DNA from 3 places in the Pseudarthrobacter sp. HLT1-7 genome. Region 1 is predicted to be linked to each of the others. Evidence: riboswitches for the same ligand, from Rfam matches in the RefSeq annotation. Region 1 holds a riboswitch; each other region holds the start of a gene.
What was found. Region 1 has a riboswitch for cyclic di-AMP ahead of AC50X6_RS01775 (aggregation-promoting factor C-terminal-like domain-containing protein). Riboswitches for the same ligand answer to the same signal wherever they lie in the genome.
Positions count from the first base shown of each region.

Region 2: linked by a shared signal. The riboswitch ahead of AC50X6_RS16235 (NlpC/P60 family protein) and the one ahead of AC50X6_RS01775 (aggregation-promoting factor C-terminal-like domain-containing protein) in region 1 are both predicted to bind cyclic di-AMP.
Region 3: linked by a shared signal. The riboswitch ahead of AC50X6_RS12020 (M23 family metallopeptidase) and the one ahead of AC50X6_RS01775 (aggregation-promoting factor C-terminal-like domain-containing protein) in region 1 are both predicted to bind cyclic di-AMP.

Region 1 covers NZ_JBWZCH010000001.1:371,200-374,463, forward strand. Annotated here, with positions in the region: gene AC50X6_RS01765 (phosphatase PAP2 family protein) at 1-219, shown strand, start outside; gene upp (uracil phosphoribosyltransferase) at 293-928, shown strand; gene AC50X6_RS01775 (aggregation-promoting factor C-terminal-like domain-containing protein) at 1,071-1,859, opposite strand; cyclic di-AMP (ydaO/yuaA leader) riboswitch at 1,858-2,027, opposite strand; gene AC50X6_RS01780 (HAMP domain-containing sensor histidine kinase) at 2,210-3,264, opposite strand, start outside.
Region 2 covers NZ_JBWZCH010000019.1:80,733-83,996, reverse strand. Annotated here, with positions in the region: gene AC50X6_RS16255 (hypothetical protein) at 1-375, opposite strand, end outside; gene AC50X6_RS16250 (hypothetical protein) at 561-707, opposite strand; gene AC50X6_RS16245 (hypothetical protein) at 717-944, opposite strand; gene AC50X6_RS16240 (hypothetical protein) at 1,039-1,308, opposite strand; cyclic di-AMP (ydaO/yuaA leader) riboswitch at 1,475-1,673, shown strand; gene AC50X6_RS16235 (NlpC/P60 family protein) at 1,678-2,475, shown strand; gene AC50X6_RS16230 (dihydrofolate reductase family protein) at 2,598-3,155, opposite strand.
Region 3 covers NZ_JBWZCH010000011.1:76,814-80,077, forward strand. Annotated here, with positions in the region: gene AC50X6_RS12015 (NlpC/P60 family protein) at 1-54, opposite strand, end outside; cyclic di-AMP (ydaO/yuaA leader) riboswitch at 364-522, opposite strand; gene AC50X6_RS12020 (M23 family metallopeptidase) at 672-1,508, opposite strand; cyclic di-AMP (ydaO/yuaA leader) riboswitch at 1,514-1,725, opposite strand; gene AC50X6_RS12025 (iron-dependent transcriptional repressor DtxR) at 1,877-2,572, opposite strand; gene serC (phosphoserine transaminase) at 2,869-3,264, shown strand, end outside.

The sequences.
Region 1 (3,264 bases):
CACCGGCTGTTCCATGTGCTGCGGCACCGTGGGCATGCGGGCCCGGCGCCGACCTTCGACCACCCGGCGCACCTGATGGACGGACGCCCCGACGGCGCGGGCCCAGGCGGCGCTAATGGCGCGGGCCCCGGCCCCGATACGGGTGCTGCCGGGAGCGCGGCCGGGAACGAAGACACCACTGCGGACGGGCTCGGCGCCCGCGGCCCCACGGGCGGCTGACCCGCGGTTCGACGGGCGGCTGACCCGCGGTTCGACGGGCGGGTCAACTGCCGCCGGGTGATAGTTTTGACCCATGCGCATTCTCGTTGTGGACCACCCGCTGGTCGCCCATAAGCTCACCGTTCTGCGGGACAAGAACACCCCTTCCCCGGTCTTCCGCCAGCTCACCGAGGAACTCGTTACGCTCCTCGCCTACGAGGCGACCCGCGACGTCCGCACCGAGCCGGTGACCATCGAGACTCCGGTCAGCACCACGATCGGCACCGCCTTCACCAAGCCCACCCCGCTGGTGGTCCCTATCCTGCGCGCCGGGCTCGGCATGCTCGAGGGTATGACCAAGCTGGTCCCGACCGCCGAGGTTGGTTTCCTGGGCATGGCCCGGGATGAAGAAACCCTTGACATCATCACCTACGCCGAGCGACTCCCCGAGAACCTCACGGACCGGCAGATCTTCGTGCTGGACCCGATGCTTGCAACCGGCGGCACCTTGCGGGAGGCCATCAAGTTCCTCTTTAAGCGCGGCGCCTCCGACGTCACCTGCATCTGCCTGCTGGCCGCCCCGGAGGGCCTGGCCAAGCTGGAAGAGGAGCTTGCCGACGCCAATGTGACCATCGTCCTCGCCTCCATAGATGAGAAGCTCAACGAAAAGTCTTACATCGTTCCGGGTCTGGGCGATGCCGGCGACCGCCTCTACGGCGTGGCCGGCTAAGCTCGCCGTCGTCGATTCTGACGCCGGAGGCGGCTGGGGTTCCGGAAAACACCGGCGCGGCCTCACCTGACCCGCATGGACTGGATCCTGTGCATTCGGGGCTCCTCGCCTGGCCGTGCTTCAGACTGGCCGTGCCGGCGGTCTAGTACCAGTTGTTGGCGTAGTGGAAGTTCAGGGCGCCGCAGGGGGAGCCATAGCGCTCCTTGACGTAGTTCAGGCCCCAGTTGATCTGGGTCCGGTAGTTCGTCCGGTAGTCCGGGCCCGCGCTGGCCATCTTCTCGGCCGGCAGGGACTGGACCACGCCGTATGCCCCGCTGCTGGGGTTGGTGGCGGTGGTTTTCCAGTCGGATTCCTTGGTCCACAGCTTCTGCAGGCACTTCATCTCGTTGGCAGCCCAGCCATGCGTTCCCAGCTGCGCGGCGGCGTAGGCCTGCGCGCCGGCAGGGTCGTCGACGGCAACGGGCTTGGCCGGCTCAGGTGCCGGTACAGGCTCGGGTGCCAGATCCGGTGCGGGAGTCGCGGCGGCGGGTGGCGGGGGAGCCGCGGCGGCGGGAGCTTCGGCGGGATTCACCTCTTCGGCCCGGGGCCCGACGCCGGCGGTGCCGGGAAGGGCCGACTGCGAATCGACGCGGACACGTTCGAAGTCCAAGTGCGTCAGCGGGTCGGCGGTGGTGGCCGAAGCCCCGCTGGAACTGCCGGCGCTGGCGTTGCGGTTGGCAGTCTCGGCGGCCTGCCCGGCAGCCCCGATCCCGACGAGCACCGCGCAGGTGGTGGCAACGAGGGCGGCGCGACGGCCGGTGGATCCGAGGCCCGCGGTGAACCGGGACCGGGTTGACGCTGGATTGGTGTCCGCCGCGCGGTGGCGCGAAGCCGTCGAGCGGGTTGCCTGCTGGGCGCTCTTGTGGCGCGTTGGTACTTTGAATTCAGTCATGATCGCCTCTCAACGCCTGCGGAGTTAGCTGTCGGGTTCGGATGCGATATCCGGCCGCACGGAACCTCACGTGTCGGCTTCACCCCAAGGGTGCAAAGATGCAGAATGCCCGGGAACTCTGGGTTCCCCGCCTCTGCCTGGTCGATCGGAATCCGGGAAGCGGCAGAGTTTGGCGTCCGTCCGGATGCGCGGCCCTGTGGCGGCCGCACCCTAAAAACGGTACAGGAGCCGGAAACAAAAGTCACATTTCGGTAACAAGCAGGTCGACGGCGGTGCGTCGCCTTGTGCTTCCGCGGCCTGGCCTGCGCCCCGTTTCGATGGTTCCCGGCGGGTTCGACGCTAAGCAGCGTCTAGCCGGCAGGGAACCGTCGAAGCGGCGCGCCCGGCGGGCTCGCGGGAAGCCGGACGGTGAACTCCGTGCGGCCCGGCCGGGAGATGACCTCGACGGTCCCGCCGTGAGCCTCCACAATCGACTGCACAATGGAGAGGCCTAGCCCGCTGGTCCCCTCGGCCGTGGGTTCAGCCGCCTGCACCCCCGGCACTCCCGGAGCGGCCGGCACTCCCGGGCTGCCGGATGCCCCGGTGCCGGCATCTGCCGCCGTCGTGACTGCCTGGTTCTTGCGGGCGGCGTCGGCCCGGGTGAAGCGCGAGAAGATCCTGCCGACAAACTCTGGGGCGATCCCGCTGCCGTTGTCCGTCACCGTCACCACGGCGCTCCCGTCGGCGGACCGCGCCACTCCGGTGACCACCGCTGTACCTGGCCCGGTGTGCTTGCGCGCGTTGGACAGCAGATTGGCCAGCACCTGGTGCAACGCGGTCGCGTCGCCGCGGACCACCACCGGCTCTTCCGGGAGCTCCAGCTGCCAGAGGTGGTCCGGGGCCATGACCTTCCCGTCGCTGACCGTCTCGATCGCCAGCTGGGTAAGGTCGACGTCGCTGGACTTGAGCGGCCGGCCCTCGTCCAGGCGCGCCAGCAGCAGCAGGTCCTCCACCAGCGCGGTCATCCGCTGGGACTGGCTCTGCACCCGGGCCAGGGACTTCTCCCCGTCCGGCGTGAAGTGTTCGGTCATCCGCATCAGCTCGGTGTAGCCGCGGATGGCGGTCAGCGGGGTGCGCAGCTCATGCGAGGCATCGGACACAAACTGGCGCACCTTCATTTCGCTTTGCTGCCGCGATTCAAGGGCGTTGGAGACGTTGTCCAGCATCTGGTTCAGCGCGAAGCCCACGTTTCCCACTTCCGGGCCGGGATGCGCCGCCGACGCCGGAACCCGCACCGCGAGTGCCACCTCGCCGGCGTCGAGCGGGAGGCGGGAGACCTGGGTGGCCACTTCGGACAGCTGTTCGAGCGGCTTCATGGTCCGGCGGATCAGGGCCGTGCCGGCGAGGCCGATCAGTACGAGACCGC
Region 2 (3,264 bases), on a different contig from region 1:
TGTGGGCGATTCGATGTGGATGACACCGCTTGTATCGTGCGTGTGCAGGGCGGAAATACCGTCCGGTTTTCCATCCTGCCCCAGTGAGATGCCGATGTTCGCGGGCACCGGCACTGGCGTCGCGTCCTTGATCAGATCCAGGTGGGCGTGGAAATGCTCCACGTTGCCCTCGGCCGCCAGGAGGGCGAGTCCGGACCGGGCGATTCGCTCGCGGGCCCCCGCGTTATCCAAGCCGAAGCCCGCGGCGGCTTCCGGTGCGCGAGTGCCGGCGGGCGTCGCACTGGCCGGCGGTGCCGGCGGCGGTACGCAGGCGGCCACCCCAAAAAGGAGCGTCGGGAGTGCGATGGCGAGGGCCAGCATGCGGTGCATCATCACGGATGCTGCTTTCGTTCAAAGGACCCGATGCCCCCAGTCTAGGCTGGGCGGGCTGGAAGCGGCCGCACGGAGCCGGGCGGTGCGTCCACCCCGGCAGCCGTCGTCGCGCATTCCATAATCAGCCAGGCCGGCGGCCGCATCACAGTGGTCGAGGCTGCCGCCCGCACCCCGGCCGACAGGCGGCCTCACGAGAGGGACTTGGCGAAGATCGCGGACGTCACGGCGAACGAGATTCCGATCGCAGCAAACAGCGCGCCGAAGATCCGGATGGCTATCGGCGTTGCGAAAAACGACGCGGAATAGTCCACCCCCATGGGTTTGTAGTCCTTCATCATCGCGGCCTAGGCGCGAGCCGATCCGCGGAAATCGAAGGCCAGCACCAGCCCCAGCGTGACCGCGGTGAGGCCCAGCACGCCCACCCCCCACTGCATGACCGGGTTTGCGGTGCCCTGACCGGTTAAAGACATGACCGCCACAGAGACGAAGACCACAGCGAAGGCGATCAGGTAGGCCACCAGGAACCCCTTCACCGGTTGCGGCAGCGACATCATCAGACGCCAGGCTTTCATTGGTACCCCCAAGCCGAGAATTGGTTATGGGGTCAAACCCTAGCCGACGGAAGCTGCAGTCAACAGGGATCCCGCTGCGCCACGAACGCCGGTGCTATGCGGGAGCCCGGCGCTCCACCACGGCGTAGGCCTTACCATCCAGAAACTCCCAATCGGTGACCACCATAAAGCCGGCAGCGTCAACGCGGTCATTCAGGACGAAGACGTCAAAGCCGCCGTCGCGGGGCTCTGCGTCCCAGGTGGACGCGTGGACTTCCCCGTTTTCCAGGATCAGCAGCTCGGTATTGACATTGAGGTCCTTCTGCGGCTGATAGCTCAACTGGCAGATGGCGACACAGTGCCTGGCGAAGTCGGGGCTGCTCATTTTGGCCTCCGCTGATGGGACCGCTGATGGCACCATTCTATGCCGGGGGCCGCGTCCTGCGGGGCGAAGAGCTGCCCGAAACTACTCCCGCCGTTACCTCGATGTGACATTCCGTGATCATGCCGTTACCGTTATTGGGTGCCTGTTGCTTAGAAACGGGCGCTCCCCAGCCGATTGCCTAACTCTGCCGCGGCCACGGGGACACCTCGCAGCAACGTCCGGCAGAGACGGGGAACCCATTTTTTGACCTGGCTTTACGCAGGTCTTGGGGTGAAGCCGCACAGTCCGATGTCAGGGCCAGAGTGCGGCCGGGTGCCTCCCATCCGAATCCGACAGCTCACCTCGCAGGCATTGGGAGAGGCTACGCACATGACTTCCAGTAATACTCTTTTGCCAAAAAGCGCTGACCTTCGCAGCCAACGCCGTTCCGCATTCCTGTCCTCCAAGGGAGGTACATTCGGCCGCCAGGCTGCAGTGATTGCAGCGGCTTCCGGCCTGGTGCTCAGCAGTGCCATGGCCGCCAATGCCGCCGAGGCCCCCGTCCAGCGCGACTCCGCGCCGGCGTCGTCCGTCGACGTCGAGGGCCAGGTGGGCGCACCCGTACTCGCGGATTCCACAGTGCAGATCACCTTCGAACGCCCGGCAGTGGCGACCGCCCCTGCCCCGGTGATCGAACAGCCCGAGCCGGTAGCTGTACCGGTGGCCAAGGCACCCGTGGCGGCCCCGGTGGCCAAGGCACCCGTGGCGGCCCCGGTGGCCAAGGCACCCGTCGCTGCCCCGGCAGCCAAGGCCGCGGTGAAGGTCCAGGCAGCGCCGGCCGCTCCCGCCGCTGCCCCGGCGGCCGGCGGCGTCAATGCCACCATGGTCTCCGCCGCTTACGGCCAACTGGGCATGACACAGGATTGCACCGCCTTGGTCGAGAAGGCCCTTGGCGCAGCCGGAATCCCTGTTGGCGACCTCGGTCCGATGCAGTTCATGAACTACGGCAAAGTGGTGGGGGATCCCCAGCCGGGCGACATGGTGGTTCAGCCGGGTCATATCGGAATCTACGTCGGCAACGGCCAGGTTCTCAGCAGCGGGATGAACGGCGCGAACCAGACTGTGGTTCACCCGCTGTCCTGGCTCACCGCCACCGGCCCCGTGACGTTCGTGCGTGCCGGCGTTTAGTAAAACCTCCGGCAATTAAGTAACACCAACCGCAGTACTGGCGGGAAAAACGTAGAAGGCCGGTTGACCGGTTGCCTTGGGGCAGCTGATCAACCGGCCTTTCACACGCCCGGGCCAGCCGGTCAGCCTTGGTACCGAAGCAGCACGACGCCGTTGCCGAACATGCGCGTCTCCAGCAGGCGGAGCTTCGTCACCGCATCCGTCTCCTGGAAGAGCGGTTTGCCCCGTCCGATCAGGACCGGGTGGACGTAGATCCGGAATTCATCGATCAGGCCGAGCCGCCGGAAGGACGCCGCAAGATCGGCGCCGCCGAGCGCGAGGTCCCCGCCGGGTTCTTCCTTTAGCTTCGCGACCTCCTCGACGACGACGTCCCGCACCACTGCGGTATTCCAGCCGGCCGTCGCCAGGGTCCTGGAGTAGACGATCTTGGGCATGTCCCGCCAGATCCGGGAGAACTCGACCATGGGCGGCGTGCTCAACGGGTCCGCGTCCGCCGTCGGCCAGAATTCCGCCATCAATTCATAGGTGACGCGGCCGTCGAGGAACGCTCCCATGGTCCGGAGCTCATCATTGAAGTGCCGGTGCAGTTCGTCGTCGACCATGTGCCAGCTGAGGTCCCGGCCCGGACCCTCGATGTACCCGTCCAGGGACATCTGCGTCATGAGGATGACTTTGCGCATCGCGGGGCTCCTTCAGTGGGCTGAGGGCTACCGCACCAGCGTACGCTCCGCCCGGCGGAGCGGCAGGACTGCACGTGAACAGGCCAGGCGTCCGACGCCGGGCGGCTGG
Region 3 (3,264 bases), on a different contig from region 1:
CGAGTTGGTCTTGGTGACCTCGCCGCGGTGCCGTGCGATTGCACGAGTAGTCATTAATTTCTCTCTTTCGTGATCCTTGGAATGCGCTTTTCAGGCGCAATCTGAGGACGCTCCGGCATCTTGGGGGTACGCCGGATCGCCCCGAATGGGTTACTTAGCGAAGGGTGTACTGCGAAGACGCGCCAAAAACGGCCACTGAGTGCAGGGGCGTAGATTGCGGCCCGGACTCAGCGGAGGTTGAGCCGGCGGTGCGGAATCCGTTCCGGGCGCCGGCAAGGGCAGCACGATAGTTGGATTCCGGCGGGCTCATAAGAGCCGCACCAGCGCTGTGAAGCGCAGCTTTGTGGCGTGAAGACACGAAAAGAAGCCTCTCCCAATGCCTGCGAGGTGAGCTGTCGGATTCGGATGGGAGTCACCCGGCCGCGCTGCTTCCTGGGAAGCTTTGCGACTTAACCCCAAGGTCTTCTTTCGAAGACCAAAATTGGTTCCCCCGCCCCTGCCAGACGATGTCATGCGAACGGACCTTGAGCGGTGGCAGAGCTAGGCAATCCACTCAAGAGCGCCAACTTCGGAAAAGTTGGCGTACCTCATACGGTACAGCAATTGGGTTTCAATGTCACATTCAGATCACGGCGCGTCACAGGAATGCGAGAGTGACCCATCGGCTTGGCTTAGAGCCAGCCGGTGGGGTCGACAACTTCTCCGTTAACCATGACCTCGAAGTGGAGGTGGCAGCCGGTGGAGGCCCCGGTGGTCCCGGCCATCGCCACGGAATCGCCGCGGGAGACCTGCTGCCCGACGCGGACGCTCGAGGAGCTGAGGTGGTTGTAGGTGGTCTCCAGTCCGTTGCCGTGGTCGATCACCACGCGGTTGCCGCCACCGTAAGGGTGCCATCCGGCAAACGTCACGGTGCCACTTGCGGCGGCGTTGACTGCTGTTCCGCACTGGGCCGCGAAGTCCTGACCGCGGTGGAACTCGCCGGAACCGCCGGTAATGGGGCTGACACGCAGCCCGAAGGGCGACACGGAATCCATCCGCACCAGCGGTGCACCAAGGCTTCCCGACGACGCAGCACGCGTGATGGCGCCTGCGGCCTGGGCGCTCAGTAACTGCTTGAGCTTCCCGTCCGGATCGCCCTGCGTGGTGACGGCACTGCGGTTAAAGTCGATCTTGGCGGCGGCAGGGGCAGTGACATCCGGCTGTGCCGCGGCGGAGGCCTCGGCAGAGGCTGAACTGACGGGCGGGCCGGCGTTGGTGACCGCGACCGGACCGGTCGCGGGGACCGTAACCGTCAGGACCAGACCTGTGGCGGCCAAGGCAATACCGGCCTTCTGCCCGACGCCGCTGGCGGAGGCGAAGTCGGTGACCTGCCGGAACGGGCTGCGCCGGCCCCGGCGTTCATCGCGGTGCGCGTCGCGCGGACGGTCGGCCAATGCGGCGACGGCCGGACGTGGCTCCGGAGCGGGACCGGCCGCACGACGGCGGCCCCTGACGGTCTGGGTGGTCAAAAAGTTGTTCCTCTCTGGAGAGCCTGCGGAGTTAGCTGTCGGATTCGGGTCAGAGATCTAAGACCCGGTCCGCCGTAAGCAAGCATCCAGACACAAAGAGGTCCAATAAAGTCCCTCACTGGAGTGTGCTTGCCGCTGGCGGACTTCACCCCAAGGCTGTGTTGAAACAGCCGGAAGTGGTTCCCCCGCCCCTGCCAGAAGGTGACTCTGTTACTGATCCGCTGGCAGAGCTCGGCTTCGAATCAGATAACGCTTTGGTATCGGTACTGGTCATCAACTATAGGCGATTAAGCCGCCCAGTGATAAATCCGTTATCGGCGGTTGTGCATAACTCGTGAGTCATCCCACGCGTTGTGACCCACGAGGTGTCAGCCGACGGTAACAAAAACGTGGGCAGCGACCTCGGGCGGCAACTCAAGGGCGCCTTCGATCTCCGGCACCCGGACCGAGATGTATTCCCCGACGCGTTCCAGCGAAACCCGGGCACCGGGACGGATCCCTCCCTCGTCGAGCTGGACCAGCAGTTCCGGCTCCACCTGGATGGGCTCGGCAAGCCGGTTGACCGTAATCCGGGAACCGGCCCCGTATCCGGCCATAGCCTCGAGCAGGTTCACGACGCCGTCCGCGTGCGGCAGGGACGGCGGACCCCCGAGTTCAGCGAGGCCAGGAATCGGGTTGCCGTAAGGGGAAACGGTCGGGTGGTTGAGCAGTTCAAAGATCCGCCGCTCCACTCGCTCGCTCATCACATGTTCCCAGCGGCAGGCTTCCTCGTGGACGTAGGCCCAGTCGAGGCCTATCACGTCCGCCAGCAGGCGCTCGGCGAGACGGTGCTTGCGCATAACGCCAATGGCGCGTTTCCGTCCGGTTTCGGTCAGCTCGAGGTGCCGGTCGCCGGAGACAACTACCAGCCCATCGCGTTCCATCCGTCCGATGGTCTGGGAAACTGTGGGGCCGGAGTGGCGGAGTCGCTCCGCGATGCGGGCGCGGAGGGCGATGATGTTTTCCTCTTCAAGCTCCAGAATGGTCCGAAGATACATCTCCGTGGTATCGATCAGATCCGTCATTCAGCTCAGCTCCTCGAGCGCCGTCCTTGCGTCATTTCCCGCCGTACCGCGTGCGGGATGAGCCCTGGCGAGCTCGGCCGCACGCTCGCAGGTCAGCCTAGCCTATTTTGAGTTTGTCCGGATAATCTCCCGGCGGCCGGTGACACTCCCGGAACGGTTCGATGACCGGACTATGACGGACTCCTTTCCCGCCAGCCCGGCGCAGTCAGGCAGAATGAAAAGTAGGCTCCCTCGCACCCAGCACGCCGGGCCACCTCCGGAGCCACACTTTGTAGCAGTCGAAAATTGGAGCCACTGTGAGCGACACCAGCATCACCATCCCCGCAAACCTCCTTCCCCAGGACGGCCGGTTCGGCGCCGGACCGTCAAAGGTCCGACCGGAACAGATGGAAGCCCTCGCCTCATCGGCGATGCTGCTGGGTACATCCCACCGCCAGGCACCGGTCAAGAACCTCGTAGGCTCGGTCCGTCACGGTCTCAGCCGGTTCTTCCGTGCCCCCGAAGGCTATGAGGTGGTCCTCGGCGTCGGCGGTTCCACGGCGTTCTGGGACATTGCCAGCTTCGGCCTTGTGGAGAATAAGGCACAGCACCTGTCTTTCGGCGAGTTCGGCTCAAAGTTCGCTGCTGCCACGAACAAGGCTCCGTTCCTCGCTGAATCCTCCATTATCAAGTCCGAGCCCGGTACTCGTCCG